2 regions of the Clostridium sp. CS1-1 genome follow, and region 2 is predicted to be linked to the other one. Evidence: riboswitches for the same ligand, from Rfam matches in the RefSeq annotation. Region 2 holds a riboswitch; the other holds the start of a gene.
The links. Region 2 has a riboswitch for cyclic di-AMP ahead of AC0N0V_RS08605 (LysM peptidoglycan-binding domain-containing protein). Riboswitches for the same ligand answer to the same signal wherever they lie in the genome.
Positions count from the first base shown of each region.

Region 1 (8,362 bases), 2.2 Mb from region 2:
CCTAAATGTGCCACAACAAAAGAACTATTACTAAAGTCTTTATTTAAATCAGCACATACTCTTCTCGTAACAGCCTTAATATTTAGCGCATGAACAAGTGAACGTCTTGGAATTTCTGGAATTCCAGATATCCTTGCTTCATCCACTATTTCGTCTACAGCTACAGGATCTACTATAAATGCTGGTAAGTTAGCCTTCTTGGCTATGTTATCTGCTATAATTCCCCCTAGATTCGAAGCATGCTCTGCTTGGTATCCTATTTTTAAATCTTCAAGCATCTTTTCTGTAACTTTATAAGTCCCACCTGGCATAGGTCTTAAAAGTCCTCCCCTACCTACAATGGCTGATAAATCTTCAACGTTAACTCTCTGTTTTTGGAGCCAATTTAGTATAACTTCAGCACGCATTTCCCTTTGCTCATATATACTATTATATTTTTTTAGTTCTTCCGTGCTATGTGTTAAGTTATCCGTAGCTATACACTGCTCACCTTTAAATAACGATAATTTTGTCGAAGTTGAACCTGGATTAATTGCAAGTATAAAGTAATGCTTGTACATAAGCGTACCTCCATGTAATCGATTTATTCCCCACCTATATTTTAGCAGAAATATGCTCAAAATTTATTTTTCAGAAAAATTAATATAATGACTTGTATTCTTTCATTATATTTTCTGCAACTTTCAGCCCATCTACTGCCGCTGATACTATTCCTCCCGCAAATCCAGCCCCTTCTCCGGTTGGATACAATCCTTCTACTGAAATACTTTGCAGTGCTTCATTTCTAGATACCCTTACTGGTGCTGATGTTCTTGTTTCAATTCCTGTCAAAACTGCATCTTCACTTGCAAATCCTTTAATTTTCTTATCAAAATTAATAAAAGCTTCCTTTAATGAATCAGTTACACAACCTGGAAGGCATTCTCTCAAATTCTTGAACTCATATCCTGGCTTATAAGTAGGCTTTATATTGCCTAATTTATTAGAGATTTGGTCCTTTAAAAAGTCCCCTACCAATTGAACAGGTGCTTTATATCCTTCCCCACCTAATAAATAAGCCAATCTTTCATAGTGTCTCTGGAATTCCATCCCCTTAAGTGGTGTGTTTCCTTCAAAGTCATCATTTCCTACTGTAACTACAATGGCTGAATTAGCATTTTCTTTATCCCTTTTATAGTAGCTCATTCCATTAGTAACCAGCATACCTTCCTCAGAAGCAGCAGCCACCACCTCTCCTCCTGGACACATACAAAAACTGTATACCCCTCTTTTATCTTTTGTATTGTAGGTAAGTTTATAATCAGCAGCTTTAAGCCTTGGATGATTAGCATACTTTCCATATTGATTTAAATTCATCATTTGTTGAGAGTGCTCAACTCTTACACCTATAGCAAATGCCTTCGCCTCCATGAATATTCCATTTCTATGCATCATTTCATAAGTATCTCTTGAGCTATGGCCTATCGCTAGCACTAAGTTTTCGCATGGAATCTCTTCATTATTTACAATAATAGATTTTATTCTTTTGTCTTTTATTTTTATATTCTCTAACTTGCTATTAAATCTTACTTCTCCGCCAAGTTCAATTATTCTCTCCCTTATATTTTTAACTACTGTTTTTAGAATATCAGTACCAACATGAGGTTTCCCACTATATAGAATTTCTTTTGGAGCTCCAGCTTTTACAAGTTCATGTAATACAAAGTCACATCTTGTATCCTTTATTCTTGTGGTAAGCTTCCCATCTGAAAAAGTTCCTGCACCCCCTTCTCCAAATTGCACATTAGATTCCAAGTTTAATTCTCCAATACTCCAAAACTTTTCTATTGATTTTGTTCTATCTTCAACCTTTTCGCCTCTTTCAATAATCAATGGCCTATAACCTTTTTGGGCCATCAAAAGACCTGCAAACATCCCTGCAGGTCCCATACCAACTATAACTGGCCTGTGATTCATTTTCTTCGATCCTAATATCAATTCTTCATTATATTCTGCTTCTATTTTTATATCCTTATCGTTAGCTTTTGCAACAATCCTCTTCTCATCTTGACATATAATTTCTACTGTATAGTTAAACTTTATATTATCCTTTCTTCTAGCATCAATAGATTCTCTTAATATTTTAAATTCACTAATGTCTGTATTAGTTATCTTTAATCTTTTTGTAGCTTTTTTCTGTAATAATTCTATATCATCATCTATATTCATTGTTATATTACTTATCCTAATTGACATATTTATCCTCCAATATCTTTTTTCTTAATTGTTGCTTTTATATTTACTGGATTTTGTGATAGCTTTGATACCCCTTGAGGGAGATTTAAAACAACTGATACTACATGCTCTCCTTCTTGTAGATTATTTAAATCTACAAAGCACTCTATGCTTTCCATTTTTAGATTGTTTAAAACACTTTCCAAACCTGAAACAACTATAGTGGTTTTGCTATTACTTAAATCAACAGTATAATCATTCCCAATATTTTTAGTTTGTATATCTATATTTAACTCTTTTTGGATTCCTTTATCATAACTAACTTTAACTTTTACTACTCCATTACTATTTATAAGCATTACATCCTTTGGAACTATAAGCTTTGCCTCTTCAGTATCTTTGCCATTTAATTTACTTAAATCTATAGGTTCTGTATCTAGACCGTTTATACTAGATAGTACTTTTTCCTCACCTGCTATATCTATCTTTTCTGGTAATGAACCCATAGATATTATTACCCCTCCGTTTTCTAAACTACCTTGGGTTTTTACACTAATAGGTACACTCTTTATTTTTTTTACAGGAATATTAACTTGCACTGATTCTGGATTAATCTTTACATTTTTAATATATATCCCCGAAGCATTTTCTGCTTGAAGAGGTAATACGATATTTATATCCTTTACTACATTGTTTATATTACATTTTGCAACTACACTATTTATAGAACTTAATTCCTGAGATGGACCGCTAACTTCTACTTCCTTAATATCTAATGTAGGCTGTAGAGCATAAAATCCCTCTTTTGTTTTACCTTCAGACTCTACCTTAATTGGAACAATCTTTTTTATCAAATCATCTAGTATTACCGTAACCCATAGACTCTCATCATTTACAATTCTTATGTTCTGTGGATACCTCTTTACCTCGACAGGTACTCTATTCTCTCCTTTTTTTACAACATAAGCACTCAAATCTGACTCTAGTTTGAAGTCTTCAGGCTTTATGGAGTATATATCTGAAGCATTTCCTCTTATATTTAATGTTATACTTAGCTGCTCTGCTCCAATTGGTACTAATTTTGAAGGTAGTAACATATCTTTGTTTATTACCTGTACTGGAACGATAATTTTTCGCTCCCTTATAGGATTTTCCACATTAAATATATATAACCATAAAACAAAAGACGCTATGACACAACATACTTTAACAACTATTTTTTGATTTTTACTATTTTCATCCATTTTCTCACCTGCTCCCTAAAAGTCAGTTTTCTACTCTGCCTTTTTTTAATTATTCTAATGAGAATATCCTTAAGTTTTTCTTTTGTATAGTTTCTTGTAAGGATACCATTTACTGCAAGTGAAATTGTACCAGTCTCTTCAGATACAACTATAATCAGTGCATCAGAATTCTCAGATATTCCAATAGCTGCCCTATGTCTTGTTCCTAGTTTTTTACTAATATCTTGACTGTTAGTTAACGGTAAAAAACACCCTGCAGAAATAATCCTGTCATTTCTTATGATGGTCGCTCCATCATGTAACGGTGTATTAACAACAAAGATATTTTCTATAAGCGCAGAGGAAACACTGGCATCTAATACTGTACCAGTATTTATTATATCTCCAAGACCAGTTAATTGTTCTATTATTATTATGGCTCCAGTTCTGTCCTTAGCCAAGTTTTCCACAGCATTAGTAATTTCTGTAATTACAAGCTCCATGGTTTCATCGTCTTCCAGTAGATATTTGTCATTAAATGCAGTTCGTCCCAAATGTTCAAGTGCCCTGCGTATTTCTGGTTGGAAGATGATAATAAAAGAAAGTACCCCGATAGTTATTGTCTTAGTTAAAATCCAGTTAAGCATAGTTAAATGAAAAAAACTACTTACTGGAATAAGTAAAATAATAAGTATGATCCCCTTTAAAAGTTGTTCCGCTCTCGTTTCCCTTATCAATGTATATCCCTTATAAAAAATAAAGGAAACTACTAGTATATCCATTACTGACGATATGCTAATATTTTTGATAGAATTAATTACTATGTCTAAAATCTCCACCCACTTCACCATCCTAATAAATAATCCTATTTACAATTATACACTATTTAATATTGTTTATATCATATGTAAATTTATTTTTATAAAATATTAATAAAAACATTATCATTTGTATTTTTTTCGAATTAGTGGGTACAATACCATTAGCCTAAGTTTTTTTATAAAACGCGGGGAAACCAAAATTTTGGGGTGAATCGTATTTTACGTAGGTTATGCCTTTACCGAACCCGTCAGCTAACCCCGTTGGTAATAAGGAGAGGATTTAATTGAAAAAGATTACTTATTGTGTAGCATTTTTGTTCTTGTTATTACTTCTGCATTGCGCTAAAGTTAGTGCAAAAGATTCTAATAACATAGACACAACATTGTTTAATCAAGAGGCTGAAGTCGTTCAAGTTTTTAACTACCTTGATAAAAAAATATATATTACTCAAAATGATATACATCTGATGGCTAAGGTTGTGTATGCAGAGAGTAATTGTGAACCTTTTGAAGGCAAGGTTGCTGTTGCCTCAGTTATTTTAAATCGCTTAAAATATCCTGAATTTCCAAAAACAGTTGAAGGTGTAGTTAAACAGAAGGGTGCTTTTTCCTGTGTAAGAAATGGCAAAATAGATGTAGTTCCTGATGAAAGTAGTTATAAGGCTGTATTTCAAGCATTAAAAGGGGAAGATCCAACTGAAAGAGCTGTATTTTTCTACAATCCTAGGATAGCAACATCTAAATGGATGAAAAATATAGATAAGAAGAATGTAAAAACTATAGGAAACCATGTATTTTTTGTAGTTAACTAGACATATCATTTTTTAGCTAATCATTAGCTAAGCACATATACCAGTAAACCCACCATACTTACAAATGATGGGTTTATTTTAGTTTTACTATTTTTGTCCATCTAAGTAGGAAACCGCATTTAATGCAGCTACCTGACCTTGGCCAGCAGCTCTTAGGTATTGATATGGTTTGCCTGTACAATCTCCCGCTGCAAAACATCCCTGAAGGTTAGTCTCCATATTTAGGTTTACCTTTATATGATCGTTCTCCACCAAAAGTCCTGGTACAAGCTGATTTGGAGCTACACTATCTTTTAACACAAAAACTCCATCTGTAGTTATTTCTTTTTCCTTTAAAATAATCCTTGTAACTCTGTCTTCCCCCTGTATTTCTAAAGGTCTATCCTTAACTATTTCAATGTTACCTCTTTTTAGGTGATAATTTCCTTTATACATAGGAATATAATAAACTTTTTCGGCTAACTCACTAACATAATTGGTTTCTTCTTCTGCCTCTTTATTATATCCTATAATAGTTACTATTTTTCCCCTATATAAAGGTGCGTCACATGTAGCACAGTATCCGACACCCCTACCCAAAAATTCTTCTTCCCCTTTTAACGGTTTAGTATACTCTATTCCTGTAGCTAAAATGATAGTCTTTGCTTCATACATTTTATCATTAACCGCTAAAGCATAGTAATCACCCATTGAGTATATAGCATTTATTCTTTCAAAGGTTACACTTATACCCATCGAATTAATATGTTCCTGAAACCTTTCCTTCATATCGTTTCCTGTTACTTCATATAAGCCTAAATAATTATTTACCTTAGGCGCTTTTACAATTTTATTACTTAAATCTTTACTGCCAAATATAATTATATTTTTATTTCTTATTTTAGCATTTATTGCTGCCGATAGCCCTGCTGGACCACTTCCCACTATAGCTATATCATATCTTTCATTCATTAACCTCACTCCTTATAACTTTAGGCATCATTATTTATTATACTATTCATTCTATATATAAAATGACAAATTAACACTTAGTTAACTTGTCATTTAAATTAATAATTATATATGTTTTTCTACTAGATTCTTTATTGCATCCTTTGGCCTAAATCCCACTAATGTATCCACTACATTTCCATTTTTAAATACCATAATAGTAGGTATACTTGAAATTTTATATTGTGCTGATGTTGCAGAGTTTTCATCAACGTTTAATTTAAAAAACTGTGCCTTATCATTAAGTTCTCCAGCAATCTCCTCAACTACAGGTCCAAGCATTTTACAAGGTCCACACCATGGAGCCCAAAAGTCTATAACTACAGGTGTAGATGCACTTTCAATTATTTCAGAAAAGTTCATATCTTTTATTTCTTGTATCATTTTTATACCTCCATATATACCCTGCAAGGGTATGTTTTATGTTTTAATATTAACTCAAAACATTTAATTAGTCAATAACTTATAGTTTTAATTCAGTAACTACATTTAACTTCCCAGCATTATCACAGTTATTTTCTTCTCTTTTAGCGATATATATTCGTTAATTATTTTAGCTATCTATATTTTACAAAATACAAAATAACGGCATTATAATTAAATAATCACTACATTGTTAATTAATATCAGATTTAATTTAGTTATTTACCAGTTCTCCAATTATCGAATTATTATATATTGATGATGGATAAGTTGCTATTAATTTTTCAGCATAGTTTTTTGCAACCGATCGGTTTACATCTTTATATATAATAGCTAATGTATACAACACAGTTTCCTCGTATTCACCATTAGGAGATGCTTGATCATATTGAGTATAGTATTTTATCGTATTTTCATCATCTCCTAATAAGTGACATGTGGTACCTAACATATAAACTATGTGAGGATATAGGTAATGACTCTTACCTACTTCATAAGCTTTTAAAAAGTATACTTTTGCATTTAAATAGTCCTTATTACTCATATAGCTATATCCCTTACTGTAAAAATAATCAACTCCCTCAGCTTTTATTATTTCTTCAGCATTTGATAATATGACTTTATCGTTAACACCTAAATTTTTATCCTTCCATCTAAGAACTTCATCATAAATAGCTTCAAAGTCCTTATTTTCAATATTAACTTTTATTTTATCATTTGGAAAAGCCACCGTCTCAGTTTTATTGTTATTTTCTCTACTATTCTTGGATGTTTCTACAACTACTGGATTAACTTGTTTTTTTGCATCCCTATCAGAATCAGTCGACTCCAGCGTGAATTTATCTATGATTGGTAAATACTGTTTGCTTTTAATCATCCTAATAACAAATAAAGAAGATGCTATAACAGCAATCAAACAAAAAACAACTAGAATATAAGTAGTTTTTTTCAGGACACTTTTCTCTTTTATCATCCCACAGCTTTCTAAGCTCTTTCTAATATCATTAGCTATAGTATTATACTTATCTACTTGAAAAACCTTATTTATATATTCAAGCACTTTATCATACTCAGCTTTTTTCATATAACATAGGGCTAACTGATTATTAACATTAATATAATTAAAATCACTTTGTGTACACTTTTTTAATAAGCTTATTGCCTCCTGTATTCTTAACTCCTTAATAAAATCTAATGAAATTTGATAAAGCTTTAGTCTTTCAACATCTTCCTTTGTATCTTCTAGATACTTCTCTGATATGGCATCTCTATTGGTCTGCTTATTCATCTTCCAGAGCCTTTGCGCACTGTCTAAATCTCCTTTTAGATAACACAAAAGCCCTTTAAGATTTATGGAGGCCGCATTTTTAATATCTATGGATATACTTTCTTCACATAAATCTATAGCTTTATCTATATATCCATCGTTATACTTATCTAATGCTTTAATGTATATCTTCTTTGACTTATTCATACATTATTCCCCTTAGATTATTAATTATTTCCGTTAATCATATAAACTACTTTTCCTTCAGAATTTTTCACTTCCATTTTCTTATTTAAACCTATATCAAAGGAACTAATGCTCCAACTCTCTGTGTGAGATTTTGTATAGTTATCATCTTCATATACATTCACCTTTAAATTTAGGCTACCTCCAACTTTTTGTATAGACATTATTTCCTGCTTCTTATCTGAAGGTTCAAGTATTAGGGATACCTTCCCTGTATCAATATTAAGTGAATATAAGTTTCCTCCCTTGGAAACAGTCCCAAAAGCTGATCCTATAATTACAAATAAATTTTTATTGTCAGCCCACTCTATATATATTGGAGAGACTTTCTTATTGTCCAATAATTCAAAACTAAATATGTTACTA
Region 1 is NZ_CM148680.1:4,741,732-4,750,093, forward strand. Features, by position in the region: gene buk (butyrate kinase) at 1-560, opposite strand, end outside; gene AC0N0V_RS22370 (NAD(P)/FAD-dependent oxidoreductase) at 640-2,235, opposite strand; gene AC0N0V_RS22375 (CdaR family protein) at 2,238-3,458, opposite strand; gene cdaA (diadenylate cyclase CdaA) at 3,428-4,276, opposite strand; cyclic di-AMP (ydaO/yuaA leader) riboswitch at 4,412-4,540, shown strand; gene AC0N0V_RS22385 (cell wall hydrolase) at 4,543-5,070, shown strand; gene AC0N0V_RS22390 (NAD(P)/FAD-dependent oxidoreductase) at 5,158-6,021, opposite strand; gene trxA (thioredoxin) at 6,127-6,444, opposite strand; gene AC0N0V_RS22400 (tetratricopeptide repeat protein) at 6,698-7,957, opposite strand; gene AC0N0V_RS22405 (DUF4652 domain-containing protein) at 7,978-8,362, opposite strand, start outside.
Region 1: another riboswitch for cyclic di-AMP. It lies ahead of AC0N0V_RS22385 (cell wall hydrolase); the one in region 2 lies ahead of AC0N0V_RS08605 (LysM peptidoglycan-binding domain-containing protein).

Region 2 (8,362 bases):
TTTGTGTACAGTATAAGGAATACAGGAGGGTTTTTTATGAAACAATATTCAACAATTTTCTTAAAAGGGGCTGTTATTCTTATTGGAATTCCAGTTCTTGCTCTGTGTATATTAGGGTTGCCTTGGTTAGCTAATCATCCAGCAAATCCGAATTATACCCATATACTATATCCCATAGTAGTAGGCATATATGTATCAGCTATACCGTTTTTCATTGCTCTTTATCAGGCTTTAAAACTTTTAAGCTATATTGACAAGAACAAAGCTTTTTCTCAAGTTTCTGTAAAGGCTTTAAAAAATATAAAATACTGTGCAAATATAATCAGTACCCTGTATGTGATATTGATGCCATTCGTTTATCTCGTAGCAGAGAAAGACGATGCTCCAGGACTCATAATAATAGGAATGGTACCTATCTTTGCTTCGATGGTAATCTCTGTATTCGCTGCTGTTCTTCAAAGACTTTTACAAGATGCTATTGACATAAAATCAGAAAATGATTTAACAGTATGAGGTGATTAACATGGCTATTATAATTAATATTGATGTGATGCTGGCTAAAAGAAAAATGAGTGTAACAGAACTCACAGAGAAGGTTGGAATAACCATGGCCAATCTATCTATATTGAAAAATGGAAAGGCAAAAGCTATTAGATTTTCAACTCTAGAGGCAATATGCAAAGCTTTGGACTGCCAACCAGGTGATATTTTAGAATACAGAAATGATACATAAATGAGAAGTTGAATACTGCAAGTAGATTATTTAAATGCTTAGTGAAGTTTATTTGAGGAGGCAATAATATGAAGATTAAATTAATTCAACCTGCAATGCTGAAAAGACCTATGGATACAAAGTTAAAAACGAGAATGTCTCCTTCATTAGCATTACTCACAATAGCAAACCTTACGCCGAAAGAACATGAAGTTATTATTGAGAATGAAAATGTTGAAAAGATAGATTTTGATGAACCTGTAGATTTGGTAGCAATAACCGTCACTGTAGATGTTATGAATAGAGCGGTGGAAATATCAAAGGAGTTCCAAAATCGTAACGTTACAGTAATTGCAGGGGGTATACATATTACAGCAGATTCAGAAGGTGCTGTTAATAGTTTTGACGCAATATGTGTGGGAATGGCTGAGAGAGTTTGGGCAAAAATCCTTAAGGATAAAGAAAGTAATTCACTTAAGAAGATATATTATGATATAGAAAATATTGCTGGGAAAGAAATAGTATCACCTAACTATTATATTATTGATAATAAAAAATATTTATATACTAATATAATTAGTACAAGCAGGGGATGTCCTTTTGAATGTGATTTCTGCTATAATAGTTGCAAAAATGTACTTAAAACTTACATTAATAGACCAATAGCCGATGTAATCAAAGATATAAATGCATTAAAAACAAGGCATATAATGTTTATTGATGATAATTTTATTGGAAGTCCTAAATGGACAAAAGAATTACTGAAGGAAATAAAACCTCTTAAACTGAAGTGGAACGCAGCGGTTACTTCTAATATAGTGGGCATGCCTGAGTTATTAGATAAAATGAAGGAGTCTGGGTGTCAAAGTCTATTCATAGGTTTCGAAAGTATAAATAGTAAGTCAATAGATAGTGTTCACAAGGTGCAAAACAGTGTAAAGAGATATGAGAAGCTTGTAGATGAAATTCATAAAAGGGGAATAATGATAAATGCAAGTTTTGTTTTCGGATTAGATGAAGATGATGTCTCTGTATTTAAGAATACATTAGAATGGATAGTTAAAAATAAGATAGAAACGGTAACTTCACATATCCTTACACCATATCCTGGTACAAAGTTATACTCATCCTTAATAGAGGAAAATAGAATTGTAGATTTTAATTTGTCAAATTATAATACTGCACATGTCGTATATAAGCCAAAGAATATGACAGCAAAAGAATTATATAGTGGCTATCTATGGATATATAAAGAAGTATACACGTTTAAAAATATAATGAAAAGACTACCAAAATCTAAAAAGCAGTGGATTCCATTTCTAGCATTTAATTTATTTTATAGGAAGTTTGGAAAGTTGACAGAGGTATTATGCAATATAGTTTCTTTTGAAAATATAGGAAGGTTTTTTAGATGGTTAACTTATTGTATAAAGTAGATGGTGGAACGTACCCAATCTGAGGCAAAGTTAGTGTGGAGCCTTCTTATATTGTTCAGCATCAAGAGCAGAGATAAAGTGCCCCGAGAATGATAGACACATCTAATATTGAAAGTGCACTTCATATTAAAAGTTTTTTATGTAACATTAATTACTCTAGACGGGATGCCCACTTATGATGGTAGCTCCAAGAGATGAGTTAAATAGGAAATCAAGAAACTATGCTAGAGCAGGAAAATATGTATCAGTTATTAAATATGATGACATATTTAAAATAGCAAAGGTTATAAGGTAAAATAAAGAGGTTGTTGGCAAACCAACAACCTCTTGCTTATGTGCAAAATGAATTATAAGATTTTTATTTTTAGTAATCCGAAAAAAATAAAAGGCCAAGTATACTTGAATATTGGCTTTTTGTTTCCTTGAAAGTTATTTAAGGCCTACATTTTAATAGAATGAGAAAACCATCCTGTCAACCCTAAGTGCAACAGGCTTGGACCAAAGCCACTTGTTAGTTGTACTATCATCAAAGTAGTATAATGCACCATTTGTAGGGTCTGCACCATTAATAGCTTCTAATGCTGCTTTTCTGTCTTCTGCAGTTGCAGGTTTATTTATCATTCCATTAGCCACAGGTGAGAATTGGTAGTAACCTGCATCTATTTGGTATATAACGTCAGTAATTGACTTAGGAAAACGAGAGTCTTGAACTCTGTTAACGACTACAGCACCAACAGCAACTTTTGCATTATAAGGCTGACTTTCAGCCTCTGCTTTTATTAATCTTGCAAGTAAGTCTATTTCAGCATCTGTATAAGAAATTACTGAACTTGATGCCTGTCCAACATTTGAAGTTACTTGAGAAGTACTTGATATTGGTATAATCAGTGTTTGACCTATATATAGATTGTTGTCCCATTTATTATTAGATTCCCTTAATGAGGACATTGAAATACCAAATTTCTGTGCAATTAAATAAATGCTATCACCACTTTGAACAGTATAGGTTTTATCAGGAACCTTTAATACTTGTCCTGGATATATAACAGTGCTAGAAAGATTATTATTTTGCATTAAAACACTAGCTGTAGTATTAAAAAGTTTCCCTATTTTGTAAAGTGAATCACCGGATGAAACTGTGTAGCTAGCAGCATGTACAGATTGCATTGATAGAATTGATAATGACATAGTCATTACTAAAGCTTTGAGTTTTTTAGATTTTAACATAATTTTATCCTCCTCTTTTGCCTCCGAGGTTAGTTGACGGGTTCGGGTTGAGGTCCCCTACTTTAAAAAAAGATTCACCCCTATAGTTAAATCCCCCGTACTCCATATGGAGATTCGGCTTGTGTTTGTAAGTGTAATTGTAACAGTCATGATAGGTTAATTCTACACTAGATTTATGGATAATTAGGATAAATTATGGTTTATAGTCATTTTATGTAATATAGTTATGGATTTTTGCGATATATTTTACATTTAATCCGTGAATTTCCATGAGGTAAAATTATTCATGTAAATGTAAGAATTTATGAATAGTTTCATTGATGGAATATATAAAATCATTCATTATATGAATGAATGTTGCTTAAGACTTTTCATAAACAAACAATAACTAAGTCAAATACAAGATAAAATGAATAATTTACATTTGACACTTGCAAATACATTTGGTAGTATAACTTATATAATCTTATATTTATTCATTTTAAATAAGGGGGAAACATATATGAAAAAAACTTTAACAAAATTAATAATTACAGCAATAGTTACTGTAGGATTGGTTGGGTGTGGTAATAGCAGTACCCCTACAAGTACAGATTCCAGCAAAGAGACAAGTAAAAAATACACCATTGCAACGGATGTTACTTTTGCTCCTTTTGAGTTTCAAAAGGACGGAAAATACACTGGAATTGATATTGAATTATTAGAAGCGATTGCAAAAATTGAAGGATTTCAATATGAATTGAAGCCTATGGACTTCAAAGGTATAATACCTGCACTTCAATCTAATCAAATAGATGGTGCAATAGCAGGAATGAGTATAACAAGTGAAAGAAAGCAAGTTTTAGATATGTCAGCAGGATATTTTGAATCAGGAGTATCAGCTGTGGCTAAAAAAGATAATGACAAAATAAAATCAGAAGTAGATTTTAAAGGTAAAACGATAGCTGTTAAAAAGGGAACTAGTGGATCTAAGTACGCAGAAGAGAATAAAGACAAGTTTAGCTTTACAATCAAGTATTTTAATGACTCACCATCCATGATTCAGGAGATTAAAAACGGAAATGCTGATTTAGCTTTTGAAGACTATCCTGTAATTGGATATGCAATTACTGTAGATTCTGATTCTGGTTTAAAAATAGTTGGGGATAAGCTAACTAAGCAAGACTACGGTTTTGCGGTTAAGAAGGGAAGTAATAAAGAACTACTAGATGCTTTTAATAGTGGATTAAAGAAGATTAGGGAAAATGGAGAGTATGATAAGATTATAGGAAAATACATTAAAAAATAATACTGGCTAAAGAATGGGTTACATTCATGGTTAGCTAGTTCTAAGCATCAGATGAAATTAAAACTTTATTTAATGTTAGAAACTCATTTTATAGTAGTAATAGTGGCGGTATATGAAGAATGGATGTAGATGATTTATATACCGCCATTATATATTTAAAGAACAAGTGATATTATTATGAAAAATCAACTATGGTATCGAGTTAAATTATGTGATAGAGATACATTTAGTTACACTCTAAAGTTGAAAAATCGCATAACAGAGATACCTCAGTTATTATATATGAATTTAAGTCAAAGATTTTTAAATTTGTGATGATACTATATAAGCTGTTGAAAGTGGAAGGAGTTGAAATAACTTGGATTTAGTGGGATTATTTAAACAAAGTTTATCAGATCTTTTAACTGGACTTAGTGTTACCTTAGAAATAACTATAGTCTCTTTGATACTTGCAAGTTTACTGGGGCTATTATTTGGAATGATGTCTATAGCGCATAATAAATTTTTGAAGGTTGTAGCTAGAGCTTATGTGGATATAGTAAGAGGAACACCACTTATAGTTCAGGCTTTCTTTATATATTTCGGTATACCAGGAGCCTTTAATATTAAAATACCAGCATTCACGGCAGGGGTAATAGCTATTAGTTTAAATGCAGGTGCCTATATGGTAGAAATATTCAGAGCAGGTATAATGGCTGTGGATAAGGGACAAATGGAGGCAGCTAGGAGCCTAGGTCTTCCTTATAGTAAAACTATGAAGCTAGTGATTTTGCCTCAAGCAGTAAGAAAGATGGTACCAGCCTTTATAAACCAGTTTATTATTTCACTTAAGGACACGTCGCTATTATCAGTAATAGGAATCAGGGAGCTTACACAAAGTGGTGAAATAATTATTGCTTCTAATTATCGTGCTTTTGAAACTTGGGCCTTTGTTGCAGTGTTTTATTTTGTTATAATAATGATATTAACATATGCATCTAGAGGTATAGAGAGGAGATTAAAGATATGATAGAAGTTAAAGGGCTTAAGAAAGTTTTTAATGATCTTACAGTTTTAAAAAGTATAGATTTTACAGTAAATGAAGGTGAAGTTGTTTGTCTTATAGGTCCTTCTGGTTCAGGAAAAAGTACAGTGCTTAGGTGCTTAAATAAGCTTGAAGAGATAGATGGTGGCCATGTTCTTATTGATGGTCAAGATATTAATGAAAAAGGGGCAAATGTAAATAAGCTTAGAGAAAAATTAGGTATGGTTTTTCAATCCTTTAATTTATTTCCACATTTAACAGTGCTTCAAAATATTACTCTAGCACCAGTTGAACTTGGTAAAATGAATAAGAAGGAAGCAGAAGAAAAAGCGTATATGCTTTTAGAAAAAGTTGGTTTGAGCGAGAAAGCACAGGCTTATCCAGATAACTTATCAGGAGGACAAAAACAAAGGGTGGCTATTGCAAGAGCATTGGCAATGGAGCCAGAAATAATGCTATTTGACGAGCCAACATCTGCATTAGACCCTGAAATGGTAGGGGAAGTTCTTCAAGTAATGAAGGATCTCGCAAGAGAAGGAATGACCATGATGGTAGTAACCCATGAAATGGGTTTTGCAAAGGAAGTTGCTAATAGAGTAATCTTTATGGCAGATGGCTACATAGTTGAAGAAGCTGCACCAGAGGAGATTTTTAGTAATCCTAAGAATGAGAGAACGAAGGACTTTTTAAGCAAAGTATTATAAGTATATAAAAAATTTACACTAATTGAGAGTTAGAGTTGCTTGAATGGAAAGCTTACGGTGTCCATTCAGGTAACTCTAAGTTTTTTACGGATAATTGTTGTATAATGTAGATACAATTTTATAAATGTTCTTCGAGAACCAATTACCTATGATAGTTTGCTTTCAATTGTTAATACCATTGCTTATGTCTATAAAAGGAGCAGGCTTACCTAAATAATAACCTTGTCCATAATCTACACCTAACTCCTTAAGCATTCTCCAAATTGACTCGTTTTCAACAAACTCAGCAATTGTTTTCTTTCCTAGGGCGTGAGCAACCATGTTCATTGCTTTTACAAGAGCGAGTTTTGTAGAATCAGAATCTAGATCACGAACAAAAGTACCGTCAATCTTAAGATAGTCTACTGGTAGAATGTTTAAGTATGAAAAAGATGAAAAACCCACGCCAAAATCATCCAATGCAAATTGACAGCCTAAAGCTTTTAATTTACAGATCCATATTCTAGCTTTCTCAAGATCTTTAATTGCTGTTGTTTCAGTTATTTCAAACCCAATTTGGTTTGGATTTATATCGCTATTTTTTAAGGTAAATTCAATCCACTCTAGTAAAGTATCATCACAAAGGCTGATACCTGATAAATTAATAAATATATTTAAATTCTTCTCTTTTGTAAGTAGTTTAATTATGTTTTTAATAACCCATTGATCTATTGAGGGCATTAGTCCATAACGTTCTGCTAACGGTATAAACGAGGATGGTAGTAATATATTATTATTTTTACCAAACATCCTAATTAGTGCTTCGTAATGCAGCGGGTCATCACCAGATTTATAAATAGGCTGGAGATATATTTGAAACTTATCTTTCTTCAAAGCATCTTGAATTAGTGTAAGAATTCTATTGTTATGAACGACCAAGTTTTTATCTCTTCCATTTTTCAAAGTAACTGCTCGATTTTTACCATTTTCTTTGGCTGCATACAAAGCTGCATCTGCATAGGAAAATAATCTCTTTAAATCTATAACGTCATCTATCATTATGATACCAATACTTGCAGTTACATTAATTTGAATATTATCTTCAGTAATAAAGTAAGGTTCATGTTCTAAAGCATTCAATATCTTATGTGCTACTACTTGAGCTCCTTTTAAGTTAGTATTTGAAAGGAATATAGCAAACTCATCTCCTCCAAGTCTTGCGATAAAATCGTTATCTCTAAGCTTTTTATTAATGCAATCGGCTATACAAATCAGCACCTTATCACCGGTAGAATGCCCATAAGAATCATTTATAATTTTAAAGTTATCTAGGTCTATGATTAAAAGAGCATCTTCTCTCTTTTGTATGTTGGTATATATGTTACCAAGAAATTCTTCGAGATAAAAACGGTTTGGAGTGTTGGTTAGATAATCATGTCTTGTTATATATTCAAGTTGTGCCTCCATGCGTTTTTGATAGTGATTTAAGTCAATTTCACTTTTTTTTCTTTCAGTAATATCATTAAATATAAAAACTCTACCGATGTGATTATCAAACTCATCGTATAATTGTCTTGAAAATCGTTTAATTACTCTACCATCTTTAAATAGTATTTCATCTTCTATAGTTATTCTATCATTTTCGTAGTGTAATGATTTATATGTTTCTATAAATTTTGATTGATCTACAACTAACTCTAAACAATATGGTATAATATCACAATTCTTTAGTTTTCCGTTTTTCATTTTATCTGATAAATGTTCAATTCTCCACATTGTACAAAATTTATTGTTAAAGTACATTATTTTATCATTTTTGTTGTCCACAATAAAATAAGCTAAAGAAGATGAATTAAAGGTAGCTTCCAGGAGTAAGTGTTTACAATATGGTTCTTTATTTAATAATTCTGTTTGTGGTTCTTCAATGTTAGCACATAACATATTATCATTTACTAGTTCGATCATAGTTACCTCCTGTTGTTTTTTTGTATT
Region 2 is NZ_CM148680.1:1,845,293-1,853,654, forward strand. Features, by position in the region: gene AC0N0V_RS08590 (DUF2975 domain-containing protein) at 37-513, shown strand; gene AC0N0V_RS08595 (helix-turn-helix domain-containing protein) at 524-733, shown strand; gene AC0N0V_RS08600 (B12-binding domain-containing radical SAM protein) at 802-2,148, shown strand; gene AC0N0V_RS08605 (LysM peptidoglycan-binding domain-containing protein) at 2,596-3,375, opposite strand; cyclic di-AMP (ydaO/yuaA leader) riboswitch at 3,379-3,505, opposite strand; gene AC0N0V_RS08610 (transporter substrate-binding domain-containing protein) at 3,878-4,663, shown strand; gene AC0N0V_RS08615 (amino acid ABC transporter permease) at 5,022-5,672, shown strand; gene AC0N0V_RS08620 (amino acid ABC transporter ATP-binding protein) at 5,669-6,391, shown strand; gene AC0N0V_RS08625 (putative bifunctional diguanylate cyclase/phosphodiesterase) at 6,554-8,335, opposite strand.